Regions from separate parts of the Phytobacter cepae genome, predicted to be linked through region 3. Evidence: predicted binding sites of a transcription regulator. Region 3 holds the regulator's gene; each other region holds the start of a gene.
The links. Region 3 encodes LexA, which represses DNA repair genes until DNA is damaged. Its sites were predicted from a motif close to TNCTGTATGTACATACAGNA; they were not measured.
Positions count from the first base shown of each region.

Region 1: a site for LexA is predicted at 2,347-2,366, ahead of sulA (SOS-induced cell division inhibitor SulA). Genes of this name have one in related genera too.
Region 2: a site for LexA is predicted at 3,865-3,884, ahead of ACUY4Q_RS10010 (YebG family protein). Genes of this name have one in related genera too.

Region 1 covers NZ_CM135107.1:3,259,919-3,267,707, reverse strand. Annotated here, with positions in the region: gene matP (macrodomain Ter protein MatP) at 1-337, shown strand, start outside; gene ompA (porin OmpA) at 400-1,458, opposite strand; gene sulA (SOS-induced cell division inhibitor SulA) at 1,825-2,325, opposite strand; gene ACUY4Q_RS15420 (TfoX/Sxy family DNA transformation protein) at 2,543-3,163, shown strand; gene yccS (YccS family putative transporter) at 3,157-5,286, opposite strand; gene ACUY4Q_RS15410 (YccF domain-containing protein) at 5,302-5,748, opposite strand; gene helD (DNA helicase IV) at 5,869-7,789, shown strand, end outside.
Region 2 covers NZ_CM135107.1:2,141,821-2,149,609, forward strand. Annotated here, with positions in the region: gene kdgA (bifunctional 4-hydroxy-2-oxoglutarate aldolase/2-dehydro-3-deoxy-phosphogluconate aldolase) at 1-483, shown strand, start outside; gene ACUY4Q_RS09995 (fimbrial biogenesis chaperone) at 689-1,372, shown strand; gene ACUY4Q_RS10000 (fimbrial protein) at 1,664-2,542, shown strand; gene purT (formate-dependent phosphoribosylglycinamide formyltransferase) at 2,591-3,769, opposite strand; gene ACUY4Q_RS10010 (YebG family protein) at 3,897-4,235, shown strand; gene yebF (protein YebF) at 4,300-4,671, shown strand; gene ACUY4Q_RS10020 (tellurite resistance TerB family protein) at 4,769-5,428, shown strand; gene ptrB (oligopeptidase B) at 5,507-7,561, shown strand; gene exoX (exodeoxyribonuclease X) at 7,563-7,789, opposite strand, start outside.
Region 3 covers NZ_CM135107.1:4,775,426-4,783,214, forward strand. Annotated here, with positions in the region: gene ACUY4Q_RS22370 (conjugal transfer protein TraF) at 1-1,269, opposite strand, end outside; gene zur (zinc uptake transcriptional repressor Zur) at 1,544-2,059, shown strand; gene ACUY4Q_RS22380 (CsbD family protein) at 2,161-2,370, opposite strand; gene lexA (transcriptional repressor LexA) at 2,636-3,250, opposite strand; gene ACUY4Q_RS22390 (diacylglycerol kinase) at 3,359-3,727, opposite strand; gene plsB (glycerol-3-phosphate 1-O-acyltransferase PlsB) at 3,857-6,277, shown strand; gene ubiA (4-hydroxybenzoate octaprenyltransferase) at 6,772-7,644, opposite strand; gene ubiC (chorismate lyase) at 7,657-7,789, opposite strand, start outside.

The DNA of each region.
Region 1 (7,789 bases), 1.5 Mb from region 3:
TGTCGATGTATTGCTGACCCTCGAGAATGAACCGGTTCAGGTCAACGCGTGGATTGAAAAACATATCAATGCTTCGCTTATTAACCGCATGAAACAAACCATCCGGGCCAGGCGTAAACGTCATTTCAATGCTGAACATCAGCACACGCGTAAGAAATCCATCGATCTCGAATTTGTTGTCTGGCAACGGCTTGCGGGGCTCGCGCAGCGTCGCGGCAAAACACTCTCGGAGACGGTTGTGCAACTGATCGAAGATGCCGAGCATAAAGAAAAGTACGCAACAACCATGTCTTCGCTGAAGCAGGATTTGCAGGCGTTATTAGGTAAAGAGCAATAAAACGCTTTTTCAGGCAATAAAAAACCCCGCAATGCGGGGTTTTTTTATAAGACGTGGAAAACTTAAGCCTGCGGCTGAGTTACAACGTCTTTAACGCCTTTAACTTCGATCTCTACGCGACGGTCCGGCGCCAGGCAATCGATCAGCGCAGGACGCGCTTTCACGTTGTCACAGGTGGAGCCAGTAACTGGGTTGGATTCACCCATGCCACGTGCGGAGATTTTGTTAGACGGGATACCTTTAGAGATCAGGTAATCAACCACGGACTGAGCACGTTTCTCAGACAGACCCTGGTTGTAAGCGTCAGAACCGATGCGGTCAGTGAAGCCCAGAACAACAACGGAACCGTCTTTCGGATCCAGGTTGCTCAGCTGGCTGTACATCTGATCCAGTGCCTGCTGGCCTTCCGGTTTCAGGGTGGCTTTGTTGAAGTTGAACAGAACATCAGACTTCAGAGTGAAGTGTTTGGTCTGTACTTCTGGAGCCGGTGCCGGAGCCGGAGCAACAACTGGTGCTACGTCTTCCTGCTGGCCGAAACGGTAGGAAACACCTACGCTCAGCAGACCGTTGTCCTGACGGGTACCAACGGTGTTAGCATCACCGATGTTGTTAACCCACTGGTATTCCAGACGGGTAGCGATGTCGCGGGTAACTGCCCACTCAACACCACCAGCGAATACTGGGGAAACACCGGTGTCGTGATCTTTGAAGTGAGCGCCTGCAGCAGGAACATTTGCTTTAGAGTCTGCACGCCAAACCATACCACCCAGACGGGTGTAGATGTCCAGATCGTCTGCTACCGGGTAGCTCAGCTTAGCGGTCAGCTGTACGCCTTGAGCTTTAAAAGCACCGTTAACGGTATCGCCTTTATACTCTTCACGGCCCAGCCAGTCGTAGCCCATTTCGAAGCCAACATACGGGTTAACCTGATAGCCACCGAACGCGCCAGCACCCAGTTGGTTTTCATGAGTCGGGCCATCGTTAGGGATGAAGCCAGTATCATGGAACTGAGACCAGCCCAGTTTACCACCTGCATACCAGGTATTATCTTTCGGTGCGGCCTGCGCTACGGTAGCGAAACCAGCCAGTGCCACTGCAATCGCGATAGCTGTCTTTTTCATTTTTTGCGCCTCGTTATCATCCAAAAATCGCCATGGAAATCTCGGAGAGAAATCACGGTTAAATCCTTCACCGGGGGCCTTGCTCACTTGTTACTCAGCAGATATCTTCACGATATCTTTGGCTTATGCCGAGCACCCCTGGCGATGTAAAGTCTACAACGTAGTTGGAAACTTACAAGTGTGAACTCCGTCAGGCATATGAAAAAAAAGGCTTTGTATACACATTATTTAACAATTATGCGCAAGCAATCATCAGTGTGTAAACGCTGGAAGGCGCGGCGCGCATGACCTGGCGCGCTATTTAGTTGATAAACCTGCAAAGGGCATCAGAAGTAAAATTAATGCCAGGATTTATCTTATTTTTACTCAATGATACAAATTTGAGTGAATTTTTATCCCGGAATGCTGTCTGGCATGCTGAGGATCGCGACGCACTGGTCGCATCACAAACCCAATCGCATTTCCTTCTTCTGCCGCCACGGCCAGTTGATGATGCTCATCATCCGTCAATTCTTCGGCATGCCAGCCAATAACAACACTGTAATTACCCGTACGCAATGCACGAATCATGGATTCGAGCGTGACGTCAGGAGAAAGCTGGCTGATTTGCATCACTTTGGTTAAAGGTAGCCCGGCAGATTGCACCCACTCACGGCTCAGTTTCTGCTGCGGCGTGAGCCAGAGTTGCCAGCGTGACTGCTGACCGAGTTGCTGCAACAGCGGCAATAGTAGCAATTGGGTCATTGCGGGCTGGTCTTCACGATAAACCACCTCACTGATAAGCCCGGTTGGAGCATCGATGATTTGTGCACGAGGTGCGGAAGTGAATTGTGTTGAACGATTTGCACGGCTTAATGAGTGGTACATGATCAGCCCAGCCCTGGTAGTTACTGTATGTTTATACAGTAACCCTGGTGCGTTTAAAGATCAACCTCATTTTCTGAAAGAGGCTCGCAATTTTGCTGCCTTATTATCTACAAGCGTAAAATTTTCTTGCTGAGCGCCGCGGACTTGCCTATGTTCCTGAATAACGGATCCGTTAACGAAGATGCTGTTTTACTCCATGATTTACAAGGAAATAATCATGAAAAGCATATCCTATCAAAGGATCTATTTATCTCAGGAATACCTCGCCCCATTGGGAAAAGTTCAATCCCGGGCCCTGTTTGGCGGCTATAGCCTGGCGGTTGATAACGTTGTTTTTGCCATGGTCTCGAAGGGGGAACTGTACTTACGCGTATGTGAAGAAAGTGCAACTTATACAGTAAAACGACAGTCACCGTTACTGACCTATCAGAAGCGTGGTCGTGATATCTATCTCAATTACTATTACGTCGATGAAACCTTATGGCGGGATATCCCCCTGCTGGTGCGACTGTCTTCCTGTTCACTGAACGCAGCGCGCTCTGAAATCAAGCAGCGGAAGGCCATGTTACGACTGAAGGATTTGCCAAATCTGACGTTTCAACTGGAAGCGCTCCTCTGTGAAGCCGGCGTACGAGACGTGAAAATGCTTCGCATGCTGGGAGCGAAAGTCTGCTGGCTACGCATTAAAAAGATGAATAAAAATCTGGGAGTTAAAGTGCTTCTGGCCCTGGAAGGCGCCATTTTCGGTCTTCATGAAGCCGCGCTCCCGGCAACTAAGCGCCAGGAGCTTATAGACTGGTTCAACGCTCTGGACAGCAAAGTCTGGGAACATCACTGAACGACTTGTTGCTGTAAGTGACACATTTCAGGTAAGAGGGCGATCAGTAAACCAATTTGCTGCAACACAAGAGGCTCTTTACTGTCAGGCCGCGGTTCCAGATGTTTAATTCGTCGTGAAAGGTCTGCCAGCGCCAATTTTACGCGCTCTTCATCGGCAGGTTGATGATGCAGCGCGTCATCGACATAGCACACCGCATCATCTAACAGACGTAGAATAGCCGGATGCGTGAGCTGCTCACGATGCGCGCCCAAAGCGGAGATATAGCTGGTGAACGTATGGTTCAGACAAAGTAGACGGAATGCGACTTCGCGCTGTTGGGCTAACGTACCCGGTTCAGAGGCCATATTAGAGACAACAGAGGCCAGCTCCGCATCGCGATGATAGGCCCCACGGCGAGCAACACGGTATGTCAAACGGTTGTCCCGCCCCTGATGGTATTGCTCGAGAATAGCATCCAGATAGCGACAATTTGCATTGAAAGCCTGATCAATAACGCGCGCGAGATTCCGAAAGCGCCAGTCCGGCCAGATAAAACTCACCGCTGCCCATGCAATAGCACAACCTATCAGGGTGTCGATAACACGCGGCATAGCCACTTCGAACCCTTCACCAAGCAGGTTGAAGCAGAGTAAAACCAGTAACGTAATAAACATGGTGGCCTGTGCATATTGCACAAGACGAAAGGCAAAGAAGAGCACGCCGGTAATGACTATCAGGATCAATTGCCCCTCAAGGGAGGGAACGAAGTACAGCACCGGCAGACCCAGCGCAACGCCCGCCAGAGTCCCCATGATTCGCAGCGTCAGGCGATGGCGTGTTGCATTATAGTTAGGCTGGCAGACAAACAGGCTGGTCAGCAGAATCCAGTATCCATGGTGTAGCCCCATGATCTGAATCACGCCATAGCCCACGCACAATACAACTGACATGCGCACCGCATGGCGGAAAAGGGCAGATTCCGGGGTCAGGTTGCTGCGTAGCCGTAACCAGACATCACTTAACCCATGCAAGCTGTCGTCAGCCAGCATGCTCTCCGTTTCATTTAGCAACGACGTTTGCGGCTGGGCTGATTCAATTGATGCCAGTTGCGCATCAATCGCCCTCAGGTTATCCAGCAGAAACCCAAGCGCCTTGAGTTGTTCACTGGGTGTGGTTCCACTGGCTCGGATTCTGTCGAGTGCGGCATCAAGATGAATAAAGGCACGTTCAAATCGATTGTCGTGCTGATACGGTTTGCGCAATAAGATAGCCTGCGCAAGATGCGCGCAGGCCTGAGACTGCTGAGAGATCAGGCGCTGAAAGCGAAACATGATGTCGCTATAACGAAAGTGCTCTCTCAATGCCTGGTACTGAATATGCGATGAGCTAGCGCGTTCGTGAATATCCTGAGCGGTGAAATAATAACGCAACGTTCTGCGCGTGCCACGTTGACCACGGTCCCCACGCAAACGTGTTAACAGCGACGCCTTAGTCTGGTTCAGCGTCGTGACCAGTTGCCCGTTAGCCAGCGCCAGTTCATACAACGGCGCTTTGCTTTCATCTTCGATATCAGGATCAAAAAGGCGTGACTTAAGTTCAAGATAATGTGCGAGCTGTTCATAGCAGCGCGCAAGATTGTCCTGTAAAGGGCGGATGGGGAACACCAGGTGCCCTGCCAGGGTAAGCAGGTTAAACCAGACGGCCCCCGCAAGCAGCAGCAACGGCTGCTGATACCAGACGCTATATAGCGAAGCCCCCAGCATGGTGTAAATTGCGATCAGCAGTGCGCCAAACGCGATAGTGGCGTAGCGCTGCCCCAACCCCCCCAGCAGAATAAAACCGATGGTGGAGATAACCAGTCCAGGCGCAAACAGCCAGGGCCAGGGGAAGAGTAACTCCACCGATGCCGAGGCGATAAAAAACGAGATCAGGGTGATGATGAGGTTGCGCAGTCGCCCGGTCAGCCTGTCATCAAGGTCAGCCAGTGCCGCCGCCACCACGCCAAGCGTTAGCGGGATGGTCAGCTTTACCTCGCCAAGTAACCATGGTAACGCGGCACTGCCACTCAGGGCGATAAAAATGCGCACGTTATACAGCCAGGCACTGTTCCATGTATAACGGCGTACCAGGGGGCTTAGCATAAACTCAACATCCTGTTACTGAAAACGACGATGGGCGTTGGCCTCACGTGCCGCACGCGCAACCTCAACCGGGACGACGCGACGACCCACCGGCCATAGGGCAATGGCGGCAATTTTGAAATTGGCCACCCCCACCGGGATGCCGATGATGGTGATGCATTGTGCGATACCAGCAAAAATATGCATTATGCACAGCCACCAGCCGAACAGCACAAACCAGACAAGATTGAGTACCGTTCCGCCAGCATTGCGCAGCGAATTTTTGGTGCCGGGTTCCAGTTCATCCACATGGACGGCTTCATTACCCCAGGGAATCAGCGACAGCTTGGTGATTTCCCAGCAGGAGCGGGTCAATGGCAGTGTCACAACCAGCACCACACTCACCACCGTGGCAACTAACCAACCTAATGTGGTGGCAAAGCCGCCCAATACAAAATTCAGAATATTCAAAACCGTACGCATAACGCCTCGCTGTAATCCATTCAGTGAATGTTTTGGTCAATTGTAATGATTTTTTAGACTGGAGCACGTTTTCTCTGGCGGTTACACTGAGATTCACAGTCAGCTGAGAAACGATGTGTGATGGAACTTAAAGCAACCTCATTAGGAAAACGTCTGGCGCAGCATCCCTACGACCGAATCGTTCTACTCAATGCCGGGGTAAAAGTGTCCGGCGACAAGCATGAGTACCTCATTCCTTTCAACCAGTTATTGACCATTGAGTGCAAACGTGGACTGGTGTGGGGCGAGCTGGAATTCATCCTTGCCGATAATAAGGTCGTGCGTCTGCACGGAACAGAGTGGGGGGAAACTCAACGTTTCTTTCAGCATCTCAACGAGCGCTGGCAGCGCTGGAGCGAGGAGATGAGCGAGGTGGCCGCTGGCGTGCTCTCCGCCCAGCTCGATGCCATTGCGGGTCGGGTTAACCACGCCGCCTGGCTGACACGTGCACAATTATCGGGACTCAAACAGCAGCTTAATACCGCTTTCGACGCGCTGCCGGTACCACTCCGACGGCTGGAGACGTTTGATAATTGTCGCGAACTATGGCGCCAGTGCCAGTTGTGGCTGCAGGATACCGAAGGACGTCGTGCCGAACATAATCAGGCATGGACGCAAAAAATGCTCACTGAATACGCGGACTTCTTCAAGGACATCGAATCCTCGCCGCTGAACCCGGCACAGGCACGGGCGGTGGTAAATGGTGAACACTCACTGCTGGTGCTTGCTGGGGCGGGAAGCGGCAAAACGTCTGTACTGGTCGCACGTGCTGGCTGGCTACTGGCGCGGGGTGAAGCCTCTGAAGAACAAATTCTGCTGCTGGCATTTGGGCGGAAAGCGGCACATGAAATGGACGAACGTATTCGGGAGCGACTTCATACCGATGCGATTTCCGCGCGGACATTCCATGCGCTTGCCCTGAATATCATTCAGCAGGGGGGCAAAAAAGCGCCTGCCATTAGCGAGCTGGAAAATGATACGGCAGCAAGGCAATCCCTCCTGATTCAAACCTGGCAACAACAGTGTGCGGAGAAAAAATCGCAGGCTAACGGCTGGCGGCAGTGGTTGAATGACGAGTTAGACTGGACGTTGCCAGAAGAGGACTTCTGGAACGACAAAAAAGTGCTGCAGCGCATTGGCGTGCGCCTTGACCGTTGGATAAGTCTGATTCGTATGCACGGGGGCAGTCAGGCGGAGATGATAGAAGGAGCACCGGAAGAGATTCGCGCATTATTCAGCAAGCGAATTAAATTGATGTCTCCGCTATTGAAGGCCTGGAAAGCGGCCCTGAAAGCAGAAAATGCCGTAGATTTCTCGGGCCTTATTCACCAGGCCATCGCTGTACTGGAAAAAGGGCGCTTCGTTAGCCCCTGGAAACATATTCTGGTGGATGAGTTTCAGGATATCTCTCCTCAGCGCGCCGCGCTGCTGGCAGCATTACGGCGGCAGAATTCCGAAACCACACTGTTTGCGGTGGGGGACGACTGGCAGGCTATCTATCGGTTCAGCGGGGCGCAGCTGTCACTCACCACGGCATTTCATGACTATTTTGGCGAAGGCGACGTCTGCGCATTAGACACGACCTATCGCTTTACTACGCGCATTGGCGAAGTGGCGAATGGTTTTATTCAACAGAATCCGCATCAACTCAGTAAACCGTTGAACAGTCTGGCGGCGGGTGACAAGAACGCGGTGACCTTGCTGGCGGACGATCAACTGGATGCGCTGCTCGACAAGTTGAGCGGATATGCAACCCCGGACGATCGCATTTTGGTGCTGGCGCGTTACCATCATGGCAAACCGGCCAGCCTTGAAAAAGCCTCAACGCGCTGGCCTAAACTGCAGCTCGATTTTATGACCATTCATGCCAGCAAAGGGCAGCAGGCAGAATATGTCATTGTGCTCGGTCTTCACGAAGGGCAGGACGGTTTTCCGGCACCGGCCCGCGAATCACTCATGGAACAAGCCTTGTTGCCCATGCCGGAGGATTTTCCGGATGCGG
Region 2 (7,789 bases), 2.5 Mb from region 3:
GCTATGGATGCTATTCGTGCGATTGCGAAAGAAGTGCCGGATGCGATCATCGGCGCAGGTACCGTGCTGAATCCGCAGCAACTGAAAGAAGTGACCGAAGCCGGTGCACAATTTGCTATCAGCCCGGGCCTGACTGAGCCGCTGCTGAAAGCGGCAACCGAGGGTTCCATTCCGTTGATTCCGGGTATCAGCACCGTGTCTGAACTGATGTTGGGTATGGACTATGGTCTGAAAGAGTTCAAATTCTTCCCGGCGGAAGCCAATGGGGGCACCAAAGCACTGCAGGCTATCGCAGGTCCGTTCTCTCAGGTTCGTTTCTGCCCGACTGGCGGCATCTCTCCGGCGAACTACCGTGATTACCTGGCGCTGAAAAGCGTGCTGTGTATCGGCGGTTCCTGGCTGGTTCCGGCCGACGCGCTGGAAGCTGGCGATTATGACCGCATCACCAAACTGGCTCGCGAAGCGGTAGAAGGCGCGAAGTAAGTTGCTTGTCCGGGGCAGATAATCCCGGCTGAAATGACAAACCGGTGCGCAAATGCGTGCCGGTTTTTTTATGTGTTTTTCCTGGTTATAGCTTTCACTTCAATAAGATTATTTTTCCCCACTTCAGCGCTTTTATCATTCCGCTCTACGCACTGTCCGTCTTACAGCGTCAAAAGGACGTTCCGGATATTACGGGAGCAAGGGAATGTTGCGAAATATTTTTTGTATCAGCGTGTTGTGGCTTATTTCAGCCCATGCCACCGCCAGCATTGTAATGAATAATACAAGGGTGATTTATAACGCAACAGCGCGTGAAGTCACCGTTCCTATCAAAAATCGTAGCAGTAAGCCGGTGCTGGTACAGAGCTGGCTGGATAACGGCGAGGTGAATGCTGACCCGACGACGCTGCGCACCCCGTTTGTGATTTTCCCGCCGATAGCCCGCGTGGATGGCGACAGCGCCAAAACGTTGCGACTGCGCATGGTCAATGCTTCAGCATTGCCTGTAGACCGCGAATCCGTGTTCTGGCTCAACGTACTGGATGTGCCCGTAAAGCTTCCTGCAAAGGAAAAGAATCGCCTGCAGGTCGCGCTGCAGTCCAGAGTGAAAGTGTTTTATCGCCCGGCGGGGCTAAAAGGGAGTCCGGCGACAGCGGTGCGGGAGCTTATCTGGCAGAGCACGGGGCAGGGCGTCGCGGTGACAAATCCCACGGGCTGGCATGTGTCACTGGTGTCAGTGACGAGCAAAGAGGGGGAGTGGCCTGTTGACATGATTGGGCCAGGAAAGACGCGGAATTTTCCGTTGCCGCTTAAAGCCGCGACACCGTTTCAGGTGAGGTGGGTAGATGATAACGGTGCGACACAAATTTATGACGCGGTTACAAAATAATTAAAGGAGTGTGGAATGAGAAAAGGACACCTACTTTTAGTCGTAGTGATATTCAGCACACTAAGTTTTTCATTGGTTTCTCAGGCAGCGTGCAAATTAGTGAGCTATTCAAGCGGTGATCAGACTAATGGAACAATTGTTACTGCCAGTTTAAGTTTGAACCCCGCAGCAATACAGATGCCGAAAGATATTACCCCCGGCACTGAACTTTACAGAATAACGGCACGTAATAACAAATACACTTATTACAGGGTTAATTGTAATAACAGCCTTACCGCCAGTAATTATTATGTGAAAGGGCAATTTGTCGGCGGTGCGGTGCCTGTGCCGTCGTCATGGCAGGGCAGCAGCCTTGGCACTGTTTATCAGACCGGCGTTGAGGGGATAGGTATGGTCATTCTGACCAGCAGCACCAACCGTGTTTTGGGGAATAAAAATTACAGTTTTGGCTCATGCGTTTCTAGCTACAACTATTCATGTAATACCACAACGCCTAACGGCGATATCACGTATGTGCTCATCAAAACGGGTGAGATTACCGCCAGTTCAATTGACCTGACTACGTTACCGAAAGTGGAAACCGTGGTAGGCGGGGAGAACTCACCCGGCAGCGACTTTGCGGTTTTTCGCCCCAGCCTTACCGGCAAGCTTACCTTTACCCAACCGACCTGTACGCTCGCAGAAGCCAGTAAAACAGTTGATCTCGGGAAACATAATATCTCCGTATTTGCTGCGGTAAATTCAGTAACCCCGTGGGTGAAAGCGTCTATCGACCTCATCAATTGCAACTACGGTGGCCCGCAATTTTATAGTTACAACATACTTAAGTATAGCAGCAGCAATACCGTCACTACCGTTGCCAATCCCATCACCACTAACGCGATCTGGAGCCTGAGCCTCACGCCCGCCACCAGCGTCATTAATGACACCAACGGTATTATGGCTATCAGCAGCGAGACAGGCAGTGCCACGGGCATTGGCATTCAGCTTTCAAGTTCGGATACCGTGCTAACGCCAATGAAATTTTCACAACCCACAACGGGAACACTGGTGTCTGGTGTGAATGCCATGATGACCATTCCGCTCTATGCGCGTTATATCAAGACCGGCAGCACGGTGACCGCCGGGAAAGCAAACGGCAAACTGACCTACCTGGTCGAATATAAATAAAACCCGTAGCCCCGGTAAGCGAAGCGCCACCGGGGATGCTTACCAGATTTAACCTTGAACCTTCACTGCAGCCGCCGCGGCTTTCGCTCGTTCAACCGCCTCTTCTACAGTTTCTGCCGTGGCTAATGCGACGCCTAAGCGACGGGTGCCATCAATCTCGGGTTTACCAAACAGACGCACCTGCAGGCCTGCGCCAACGGCACCCTGCACATTATCAAAGGTCACGTTCTGGCTCTGGAGCTCGGGCAGGATCACCGCAGAGGCAGACGGCCCGTACTGGCGAATCTGACCTACTGGCAGACCGAGGAAGGCACGCACGTGCAGGGCGAATTCTGAAACGTCCTGCGAAATCAGCGTCACCATGCCGGTATCATGCGGGCGGGGAGACACCTCGCTAAACACCACCTCATCGCCGCACACGAACAGTTCAACGCCGAACAAGCCATGCCCGCCCAGAGCCAGAACTACCTTACGCGCGACGTCCTGCGCGCGCTCCAGCGCGAGGTCGGACATATACTGAGGCTGCCAGGACTCGCGGTAATCGCCCTCTTCCTGGCGATGGCCAACCGGCGCGCAGAAATGGACGCCGTCAACGGCACTCACGGTTAACAGGGTAATTTCGAAATCAAAATTCACTACGCCTTCGACGATAACGCGGCCCGCACCGGCACGTCCGCCTTGTTGGGCGTATTGCCAGGCGTTGGCTAACCGATCGCGGCTACGAATAAGACTCTGACCTTTACCGGAAGAGCTCATGACCGGCTTAACAATGCAGGGTAAACCGATCTCTTCAACCGCCTGGTGGAATGCGGGTTCGCTGTCGGCAAAGCGATAGCTGGAAGTCGGGAGCCCAAGCTCTTCAGCCGCCAGGCGACGAATGCCTTCCCGGTTCATGGTCAGTTTCGCGGCGCGTGCGCAAGGCACAACATGTTGCCCCTGAGATTCCAGCTCAATGAGCATATCCGTCGCAATGGCTTCAATTTCAGGCACAATAAAATGCGGTTTTTCGAGAGCGACCAACGCTTTCAGTGCCTCGCCATCCAGCATATTGATAACATGCGAACGATGGGCAACATGCATAGCAGGCGCATCTGCGTAGCGATCGACAGCAATCACCTCAATCCCCAGACGCTGGCATTCGATAGCCACTTCTTTACCCAATTCACCAGAGCCTAATAACATCACCCGTGTTGCTGCCGGACGCAGCGCAGTTCCTAAAAGAGTCATCGCTTTTCACCTTCAAAAAAACCTGGCCGCAGTATATACGAAAACGTTTGCGTCTGTCTTTTACGACTTGCGCCACCGACCCATGTGGCGTAATATACTGTATATATAAACAGGTGAGGGCTGTATCATGGCGGTTGAAGTTAAATATGTTGTGATTCGTAACGGTGAGGAAAAAATGTCTTTTGCCAGTAAAAAGGAAGCGGACGCCTACGACAAAATGCTTGATCTGGCCGAGGTACTTGAGACCTGGCTTGGCGATGCGCCGGTGGCCCTGGAAGGCGAACAGCGTGATCAAATGGCGATGTGGCTTGCAGAGCAAAAAGAGGTTCTCAGCCATATTTTCAAGTCAGGTAAATTGCCTTCTGCGGAAGCTGAAGAGTCCGCGCCTGTCGCGGCTTCTGATGATACCGCAGGTGACACCGCAGCCGTTGACATCAAGCGTGCATCGAAGCGTTCAGCCGCCTGATTCGGCTTGCACTGCCAGTAATTTGTACCATGCTTTGAATGGGCTAAATGCACAGGAGAAAAGCATGAAAATAGCAGGAGTGTTATTCGGTACGGCATTACTGGCAGCGAGCTTCGTGAGTTCTGCTGCTGATGACAAAACCGTCACCATCGATAATGAAAAAACGGTGAAATTTCCTGTTTGTGAAGGAATGAATGCTGACGGTATCGCGGCCAGCGTTAAACGTGACTATCTGCAAAACCGGATTGTGCGCTGGGCTGATGACCAGAAAAAACTGGGTCAGGCTGACCCCGTAGCCTGGATTAGCCCGAAGGACATTCAGGGCAAAGACGATAAATGGCGCGTACCGCTGACGGTGCGTGGTAAGAGCACCGATATCCATTATCTGGTTCAGGTTGATTGCAAAGCGGGCAAAGCTGAGTATCAGCATCAATAAGCGGTTAGAATTTTCTCATCTTTTGCTGTTTTAGACATTTCCTGACACCCCCTCGCTTACGCTGAACCTTTCTGGCATCGCTTAAGCGGGGGACATCATGTCAAACTGGTTGAATCAACTCCAATCTCTTCTGGGCCAAAAAGGCTCGTCTGAACATTCATCTTCCGAACAGGGGCTGGGCAAGCTGCTTGTGCCCGGTGCGCTGGGTGGCCTTGCGGGGTTGCTGGTCGCAAGTAAATCATCGCGTAAACTACTGACCAAATATGGCACCGGTGCATTATTAGTCGGCGGTGGGGCAGTGGCCGGCTCCGTCCTTTGGAACAAATATAAAGACAAAGTGCGTACGGCGCATCAAGGCGAACCTCAGTTCGGTCAAACGAGCTCACCGCTGGATGTTCGTACTGAACGACTGATTCTGGCTCTGGTGTTTGCCGCCAAAAGTGATGGACACATAGATGATAAAGAACGTGCCGCCATTGAACATCAGCTTAAAGAAGCGGGTGTCGAAGAGCAGGGCAGAGCACTGGTAGCGAAGGCGATTGAGCAGCCACTTGATCCGCAGCGTCTGGCACGAGACATTAAAAATGAAGAAGAGGCGCTGGAAGTTTACTTCCTGAGCTGCGCGGCGATTGATATCGACCATTTTATGGAGCGTAGCTATCTCAGCGCCCTTGGTGATGCGTTGAAGATCCCTCAGGATGTCCGGGAAGGTATCGAGGCCGATCTCCAGCAGCAAAAAAGAGCGCTCCCTCAGTAGCCCTGATATTACGTTTCGCTTGCATCGGCGGCAGGTTTTGCCAACCTTATAGTGTGTAGAATAAATAAGATAAGAGTTATGCTGCCGAAAGCTAAGCAAGTTCCCCATACCATGACCTTACATGGTGATACCCGTCTGGATAATTACTACTGGCTGCGGGACGATACGCGCTCTCAGCCAGAAGTGCTGGACTATCTCCAACAGGAAAATGAGTACGGACGCCAGATCATGGCCTCTCAGCAGGCGTTGCAGGACACACTGCTCGCTGAAATCATCTCCCGTATTCCTCCCCGTGAGGTCTCTGCGCCCTACGTTAAAAATGGATATCGCTATCGGCATGTGTATGAGCCAGGGTGTGAATACGCTATCTATCAACGCCAGTCGGTTTTATCGGCGGAGTGGGATGAATGGCAGGTCATGCTTGATGGCAACAAGCGCGCCGCCCATAGTGAGTTTTATACGCTCGGTGGATTCTCGGTTACCCCTGACAATAAAATCATGGCGCTCGCAGAAGACTATCTCTCACGGCGACAATATGGTTTGCGGTTTCGTAATCTGGAGACCGGGAACTGGTATCCGGAGATGCTCGACAACGTCGCCCCGGAGTTTGTTTGGGTCAACGATTCAGAGACGCTTTATTACGTGCGCAAGCACGCCACGACCCTGCTGCCTTATCAGGTCTGGCGCCATACCGTGGGAACACCCTCAACCGATGATGAGCTCATTTATGAAGAGAAGGATGACACATTCTATGTCGGGCTGAGTAAAACCACCTCCCAGCACTACATTGTCATTCATCTTTCGAGCGCGACGACCAGTGAGGTGTTATTGCTGGACGCTGAGTTGCCCGATGCGCAACCGCTCTGTTTCCTGCCGCGGCGTAAGGATCATGAATACAGCCTCGACCATTTTCAGCATACGTTCTATTTGCGCTCAAACCGGGACGGGAAGAATTTTGGCCTTTACCGGACGAAAGTTCGCGATGAGCGTCGTTGGGAAGTGCTGATACCGGCGCGCGAAAACATCATGCTGGAGGGGTTTACCCTCTTTACGGACTGGTTAGTGGTGGAAGAGCGTCAGAGAGGCTTGACCAGCCTGCGACAGATCAATCGTAAAACGCGCGAAGTCACTGGTATCGCCTTTGACGATCCGGCTTATGTCACCTGGGTCGCTTATAATCCTGAACCGGAAACCTCACGTTTGCGCTATGGTTATTCGTCGATGACCACCCCCGATACCTTGTTTGAACTGGATATGGATACCGGTGAACGCCGGGTCCTTAAGCAATCTGACGTGCCCGGTTTCGATGCCAGTCAGTACCGGAGCGAGCATTTGTGGGTGCGTGCGCGTGATGGTGTTGAAGTCCCGGTATCCCTCGTCTATAACCAAAAGTATTTCCGTAAAGGTAAAAACCCGATTCTGGTCTATGGGTATGGTTCATACGGGGCCAGTATGGATGCGGATTTTAGCAGTAGTCGATTGAGCCTGTTAGATCGCGGTTTTGTCTATGCGATTGCCCATATCCGCGGCGGCGGTGAACTGGGCCAGCAGTGGTATGAAGATGGCAAATTCCTCAACAAAAAAAATACCTTCCATGATTACATCGATGTTACTGATTCCCTTTTAGCTCAGGGCTACGGCTCGCCTCTGTTTTGCTACGGCATGGGCGGAAGTGCCGGAGGGCTGCTGCTTGGAGCTGTCATTAACGAGCGCCCTTCCTTGTTTCATGGTGTGGTGGCGCAGGTGCCTTTCGTCGACACCTTAACCACCATGCTTGATGAATCTATTCCCCTGACAACCGGGGAGTTTGAGGAGTGGGGGAATCCGCAGGACGAGACTTACTACCATTATATGAAGGGTTACAGCCCTTACGATAACGTTGGCGCGCACCCCTATCCGCACCTGCTGGTGACGACCGGGTTACATGATTCCCAGGTCCAGTACTGGGAGCCTGCAAAATGGGTAGCGAAGTTACGTGAACTCAAAACGGACAACAATTTGCTGCTGCTCTGTACCGATATGGATTCCGGCCACGGCGGGAAGTCGGGGAGATTCAAGTCGTATGAAGGGGTAGCGATGGAGTATGCGTTTCTGATCGCGCTGGCGCAGGGAACCCTGAAGGGTTCCCCGTAAGCTAGTGTTCGCCCAGGTAATGTTTAAGCGTCAGCCTCAGTTCCGGACTCATTCTGTCGAGATTATTAAACAACCAACGCAAGTATCCGGGGTCGCGCTCAGCGACTTCGGATACGGCTTTACCGCGGTATTTTCCAAAGGAAAAGGTAGTGACCAGTGCAGGGCGACCGGTTACGGTAGCCATCTGATCCGGCGTCCAGCCTGAGGTGTTCATAATATCAATCAGCA
Region 3 (7,789 bases):
GCCGGTTAAATCTACGTGCACGGTATTAAAGGGTGCAAAGCCAACACCGCCGGTAAAGACGTTACTTTCATCCCCTTTCACGTCCGCACGATAACCGGCGCGTACTGCCAGCCAGTTAAGCGGGCGAACTTCGGCACCCACGCCCACAAACTGAGAGTTCTTCTCACTTTTGAAGCCCTTGGTTTCGGTCAGGTCACCGTCTGCACTTAACGTCAACAGCTCGTTCTGCCACGCCACACCGGCAGTGACCAACGGGCTGATTTGGTAAGTGTCTTTATAACTCTTCACTTCACCGGTACGACGGTTTTCAACGCGGACATCTTTCGTATCGATGTTATTAGAAATAAGGTTTTGCCCGGTTAAGCCTACCGTGAAGTTTTCAGTCAGATCCGCAGCCAGACCTACGTCAATGTTGAACGAGGTATCGTCATTACGATAACGATCCTTTTTCCAGTCATTTTTGTTGTAGTCACTGATTGAGGTGGTGTAGTTATAAAGCCAGGTTTTCTGCATTTTCGGTGTTACACCCACCATCAACGGCACGCCGCCCGCTTCAAACTGGTGCGCAAAAGCCACGCCAAAATCGGAGACAATAGCAGCGCGACCTGATGCGGTAGAATTGAGGTTGTCCTTAATTTGATCGGAACCCCGCACTGCGGCATCCAACGCCCTCAGGCTTGCCGTCGCAAAATCACCCGGGTCGTTGGGATCATCCATTTCACGCAGATACTGGATATCCTGCTGATCGATAGAGGTGGTCACAAAGGCATGAGCCTGCGCTTTGGTGACAAAGGCGACCGACAACGTGTCGTTTGGAATACTAACCGCGATCCCCGCCCCCGCATTCGCACTGGCGCGCTTGCCTTTCAGGAATTCAAGGGAGTCCGCAAGATCGCCTGCGGCGCTCTGGAACTGGTTGACGGTACCAATGGGGTCAGCCAGAACATCGCCCAGTGAAAGACCATCAACAACATCGCCGTAGTAGTCGATCTTGTCATTGATGTCTTCAATTTCATTACGCAGATCGTCTTTATCGTTAATTTGCGCGGTAAAACTTGGCAGAATAACGGATATATCATCTTCAGGTTTTGCTTTTGCCAGAAGTGCCGGGTTAATTAATGCCGCACTGCCATAACTGGCAGACGCCACCCCCGTCCCCCCCATTGCATCATTACGCGCTTCCGCCCAGGTATTCGCTGCTCCCGCTTGATTGGCCACGGAAAAGGAGACAGCGATAGCGACCACTGAAAGTTTGAGTTTGTTTTTCACAATTATGCGTCTCGTAGTCAGATGAGTTTTTTTTATGCCCTGTTCCTTTTTACATGAACAGGAATGCTCTATTGCTGCGAATAACACCGGAAAAATGTCTAATTCTGCCAAACAGGTAATTACTGGCAGAAATTATAGTTATAAGAATTGACCCTCATTATTTATAGAAGACGTAATGCGATTGTGAAAGCCGGAGGAAGAAGCCCGATCTCGGCGTTTAGTGCAGAACATGGTAAAGTGAGGAATTATGCCGCCGGGAAATGAGAGGACGACAATGGACAAGACCACTTCGCAAGAGATGCTAGCGCAGGCTGAAAAACTGTGTGTGCAGCGCAATGTGCGTCTGACGCCACAGCGCCTCGAAGTTCTGCGTCTGCTAAGTCTGCGGGAAGGTGCAATAAGCGCTTATGATCTGCTGGATCTGCTGCGGGAGAGCGAACCGCAGGCGAAACCCCCTACCGTTTATCGCGCGCTGGACTTCCTTTTGGAACAGGGTTTCGTGCACAAAGTAGAGTCCACCAACAGCTACGTCCTGTGCCATCTGTTCGATCAACCGACCCACACGTCGGCCATGTTTATTTGCGACAGATGCGGCGTAGTTAAAGAAGAACAAGCGGAAGGCGCAGAAGATATTATGCATGCACTGGCGGCTAAATTAGGATTTGCCTTACGTCATAATGTCATCGAAGCACATGGTTTGTGCGCTAAATGCGCCGAAGTGGAAGCGTGTCGTCATCAGGGTGAATGCCACCATGATCACTCGATTCTGGTAAAGAAAAAACCGCGCTAGCGGCGGTTTCTCTTTTAAGCAGTGTGATTTGAAAAGAGTGGTACGTCCATGTACCGTCGGGCAGGGTAGTCACTCTAATGCATATTCAGAGGGAAAAAGGACTACCAGCGGTATTCGTTGCGGGTTTCCCAATCAACGACTTCTTTTTCCGCCTGATCTTTCTGGTAGCCATAACGTTCCTGAATTTTACCTACCAGCTGGTCGCGTTTACCTTCGATGATGGTCATATCATCGTCGGTCAATTTGCCCCACTGTTCTTTCGCTTTACCTTTGAACTGTTTCCAGTTACCGCCGATTTCGTCTTTATTCATAATCATTTCCTCATCGTTCGGTTTTGAATAGCGAGTATTCATCCATTTTTGTTACGTTCGTAATCTGCTGAACGTGATAATAATTGTAGTCACGGATAACGACGTGGTGGATTTATTCGGAATTTTTAACCATCCAGACGGTATTTTTAAGAACGTCTATCGGCAGAAAGAGAGGAGAAAAAAAGAAAGGAAAGATATCTAAGTAATTGAATTTTATTAAAAAACCGTGACAACACAGAGCGCTACCACGGCTTACAATTGAGGGTTACAGCCATTCGCCATTGCGAATCACACCGACTGCCAGACCTTCGATCGTGAAGTTTTGCTCGCGCAAATTGACCACAATCGGCGAGAACTCGCTGTTTTCAGGCAGCAATTCAACCGTATTACCCTGCTTTTTCAGTCGCTTGACGGTCACTTCATCGTCAATGCGCGCGACAACGACCTGACCATTACGTACGTCCTGCGTTTTATGCACTGCCAGCAAGTCACCGTCCATAATGCCGATGTCTTTCATGGACATTCCACTTACGCGCAGCAGAAAATCCGCATTCGGTTTGAACAGAGAAGGATCGACCTGATAATGGCCTTCAATATGCTGCTGAGCCAACAGAGGTTCACCTGCAGCAACACGGCCTACCAGCGGTAAACCGGCGTCTTCTTCGACTTCCAGCAACAAACGAATACCGCGCGATGCGCCAGAGACAATCTCAAGTACGCCTTTACGCGCCAACGCTTTTAAATGCTCTTCGGCAGCGTTTGGGGAACGGAACCCCAACTGTTGCGCGATCTCCGCACGCGTCGGCGGCATGCCGGTTTGGTTGATTCGATCGCGAATGAGATCGAACACCTCTTGCTGCCTGGCCGTTAAAGCTTTCATTCCGCCCCCTGGGTGTATATACAGTTATGCTGTTAGTATATACAGCTAAAGGCGATTTTGAAACCAAAATTACGCAAAAAACCAGCAGTTAGCGCAATTCTGGAAGGCTTATCGGAAATGGCCCCACAGCAGTGAAATCCAGGTGAAGAGAGCAACCAGAATGGTCATGAGCACCGCCGCTGAACCCATATCTTTTGCCCGTCCGGAAAGTTCATGAAAATCGGAACCAATACGGTCAACGACCGCTTCAATCGCACTGTTGAGAATTTCAACGATCATCACCAGCGCTACCGAGCCAATCAGCAATACGCGGGTGATCGCGTCGACATCAAGGAAACAAGCGATAATAATTGCCAGAATGACCGCAACGGACTCCTGACGAAAGGCAGCTTCGTTTATCCAGGCGGCACGGACGCCTTTCCAGGAGTACCCGGCTGCTTTGATAATACGGGTCATGCCAGTGGTGTTATTGGCCATTAAAAGAACCTTTTTATGTTATGAGCATCAATCTCTATGTAAGGTTATAGAGGTACAAAAGAATTTGTGCGCGCTTTCTGATATTCTTGCGGCGCATTGGCATTAATAACCAGAGGCTTTACATCCTTTATGTCCGGCTGGCCACGAATTTACTACAAATTACTTAATTTACCATTAAGCGTGCTGGTAAAAAGTAAGTCTATCCCTGCGGAACCCGCACAGGAACTGGGGCTCGATACCTCACGCCCTATTATGTATGTTTTGCCTTATAACTCTAAGGCCGACTTACTGACGTTACGCGCTCAATGTCTGGCACATGATTTGCCGGACCCGTTTGAACCGCTTGTGATCGACGGCGTGGAGCTGCCGCGATATATCTTCATTCATGGTGGGCCGCGGGTATTTACCTGGTACACACCGAAAGAAGAGTCCATCAAGCTGTTTCACGACTACCTCGATTTGCACCGTAGCCATCCCGACCTGGATGTGCAGATGGTGCCGGTTTCGATGATGTTCGGTCGTTCGCCAGGCCGCGAGAAGGGCGAAGTGAATCCGCCGCTGCGTATGCTCAATGGCATTCAGAAATTCTTTGCCATCTCCTGGCTTGGACGTGACAGCTTTGTGCGTTTCTCACCGCCAGTTTCACTGCGCCGCATGGCCACTGAACACGGCACGGATAAAATCATCGCGCAAAAACTGGCGCGCGTGGCGCGTATGCATTTTGCTCGCCAGCGTCTCGCTGCGGTGGGCCCACGGCTGCCTGCGCGTCAGGATCTGTTCAACAAGCTGCTGGCCTCGAAAGCCATTGCCCGCGCCGTTGAAGACGAAGCGCGCAGCAAGAAAATCTCCCATGATAAGGCGCAGCAAAACGCGATCGCGCTGATGGAAGAGATCGCGGCGAACTTCTCTTACGAGATGATTCGCCTCTCTGACCGTATTCTCAGCTTTACCTGGAACCGCCTGTACCAGGGCATCAACGTGCACAACGCCGAGCGCATACGCCAACTGGCCCATGACGGCCATGAAATTGTCTATGTGCCCTGCCACCGCAGCCATATGGACTACCTGCTGCTCTCTTACGTGCTCTATCATCAGGGGCTGGTGCCGCCGCACATCGCTGCCGGTATTAACCTGAACTTCTGGCCAGCAGGCCCTATCTTCCGCCGTCTGGGGGCGTTCTTTATTCGTCGCTCTTTCAAAGGCAACAAACTCTATTCCACCGTGTTCCGCGAATACCTGGGCGAACTGTTCCAGCGGGGTTATTCGGTTGAGTACTTTGTGGAAGGCGGGCGTTCACGTACCGGTCGTCTGCTGGATCCCAAAACCGGCACCCTGTCGATGACCATCCAGGCAATGCTGCGCGGGGGCACGCGTCCTATCACGCTGGTGCCTATTTATATCGGTTACGAGCACGTGATGGAAGTCGGTACCTACGCTAAAGAGCTGCGCGGGGCGACGAAAGAGAAAGAAGGCTTTATGCAGATGTTACGCGGCCTGAGCAAGCTGCGTAACCTTGGCCAGGGCTATGTGAACTTTGGCGAGCCTATCCCGCTGACGGCCTATCTTAATCAGCGAGTGCCGGAATGGCGCGAGTCTATCGATCCTATCGAAGCGGTGCGTCCGTCCTGGCTCACGCCAACCGTCAATGCTATCGCGGCCGATCTGATGGTACGCATCAACAACGCCGGGGCAGCCAATGCCATGAACCTGTGTTGTACCGCCCTGCTCGCTTCGCGCCAGCGTTCACTGACCCGTGAACAACTCACGGAGCAGCTGGACTGCTACCTGAATCTGATGCGGAATGTGCCCTATGCAGAGGATTCAACGGTGCCCACGGCCACCGCTTCTGAACTCATCGCCCACGCCCTGCAGATGAACAAGTTTGAGGTGGAGAAAGACACCATCGGCGACATCATCATTCTGCCGCGCGAACAGGCGGTGCTGATGACCTACTACCGTAACAACATCGCGCATATGTTGATGTTGCCGTCACTGATGGCCGCCATCCTCACGCAGCACCGTCACATCTCGCAGGACGAGATGCTGCGTCATGTCGAGTTGCTCTACCCGATGCTGAAAGCAGAACTGTTCCTGCGTTGGGAAAAAGAGGAGCTGGCAGGTGTGCTGGACAGTCTGGCGCAAGAGATGCTGCGTCAAGGGCTGGTCACCATCAAAGACGGGCAACTGAACATCAATCCGGCGCATTCCCGTACCTTGCAGCTGCTGGCTGCGGGTGCACGCGAAACGCTGCAGCGCTATGCCATCACCTTCTGGCTGCTGAGCGCTAACCCGTCGTTTAACCGTAGTACGCTGGAGAAAGAGAGCCGCACACTGGCTCAGCGTCTCTCGGTGCTACACGGCATTAACGCACCGGAGTTCTTCGACAAGGCGGTGTTCAGTACCCTGGTGCTGACCCTGCGTGACGAAGGTTTCATCAGTGATACCGGCGATGCGGAACCGGCGCAGACCCTGGCGGTTTATCAGTTGCTGGCGGAGTTGATTACGTCGGATGTGCGTTTGACGATTGAGAGCGCGACGCAGAGCGAATAAGGGCTGTGCTGCCTCATGCCCTCTCTCACCGGGAGAGGGAGCCTCTGTAATATTACGTTTTACAGCGATAATATTGCCCAATGAGAATAAAACAGTCACCGCGATGACAGGGTCCGGCTGAAAATCGGCGAAGCGTATCCGCAAGGCCGGGGCGACGCGCAGGGATGCGCGGCGAGGGCGGATTTACAGGGACGTTACCTCCGCCCGTCCCCGATAAGCCTGAAGGAATACGCTGAGTGAACCGCGTTAGCGGCGGTTTTCCTGGCCGGGAGCCCGGGTCGCCAGGGTGGTGGCGGTGAACCACCCTGGCACGTTCACGGGTTCTGGCGTGACAGAAAAGCAAGGAACATAAGGTGAACGGAATGCCCCTCAGAGCCGCATGTTCCCCCTCACCCTAACCCTCTCCCCGGAGGGGCGAGGGGACCGATCATGCTCGCTTTTTTTATGGGGATCCTTCTCTCTGATAGGGAGAGATAAGCGTCAGAATAGCATTATCAATAATTCAGATAACTCACTGCCAGGCCCAAAAACAGCACCAGCCCCACGTAGTTATTATTCAAAAAGGCTTTGAAACAGGCATCCCGCTCACGGTTAGCAATCAATTTTTGCTGATAAACAAAGAGCGCGCCCGCTACCAGCACCGCCCAGTAGAAGTGCCAGCCCAGCGCATTAATCTCGCCCACCGCAACCATCAGTGCCAGTACCGCAAGCTGCAAGATACCGATAATCAGCTTGTCATGGCGACCAAACAGAATCGCCGTCGACTTAATGCCTATTTTCAGATCGTCATCCCGGTCCACCATCGCATACTGGGTATCGTACGCCACGGCCCACAGGATATTAGCCAGGAACAAAATCCAGCAGCTCAGCGGCACGGATTCACTCACCGCAGCAAAGGCCATCGGGATCGACCAGCCAAACGCCGCACCCAGCACCACCTGCGGCAGGTGGGTATAGCGCTTCATGAAGGGGTAGATCCAGGCCAGCGCCAGTGCGGCGACGGAGAGCAGAATGGTCATGGTATTAAGAGTAAGCACCAGCACAAACGCCAGCAGCACCAGTACTACAAACAACACCCGCGCTTCGTTTTCCGTCACCGCCCCGCTGGGCAGCGGGCGATTGGCGGTACGCTTAACGTGCCCATCAAATTTGCGGTCGGCGTAGTCATTGACCACACATCCTGCCGCACGCATTAACCAGACACCGGCAACAAACACCAGCAGGATCCACAGCGGCGGAACACCCGGTGTCGCCACCCACAGCGCCCACAGCGTCGGCCAGAGCAGCAACAGAGCCCCAATAGGCTTATCCGTGCGCATAAGCCGGTGAAAGGCCAGCAGCTTATTCTGCGTGAGACTCCACTCCATTCTTCTTTCCTCTTAATACAGCGGTGATGCAGGCAAAAACAGTTCGGTCAACAGCAGCGGTTTTCCACCCAAACGCAAGCGGGAACGGCGCCCCCACAGCGCTTCAACCTGACCGACTTCAATAAAATCTCGTGTTAGCGTAGAT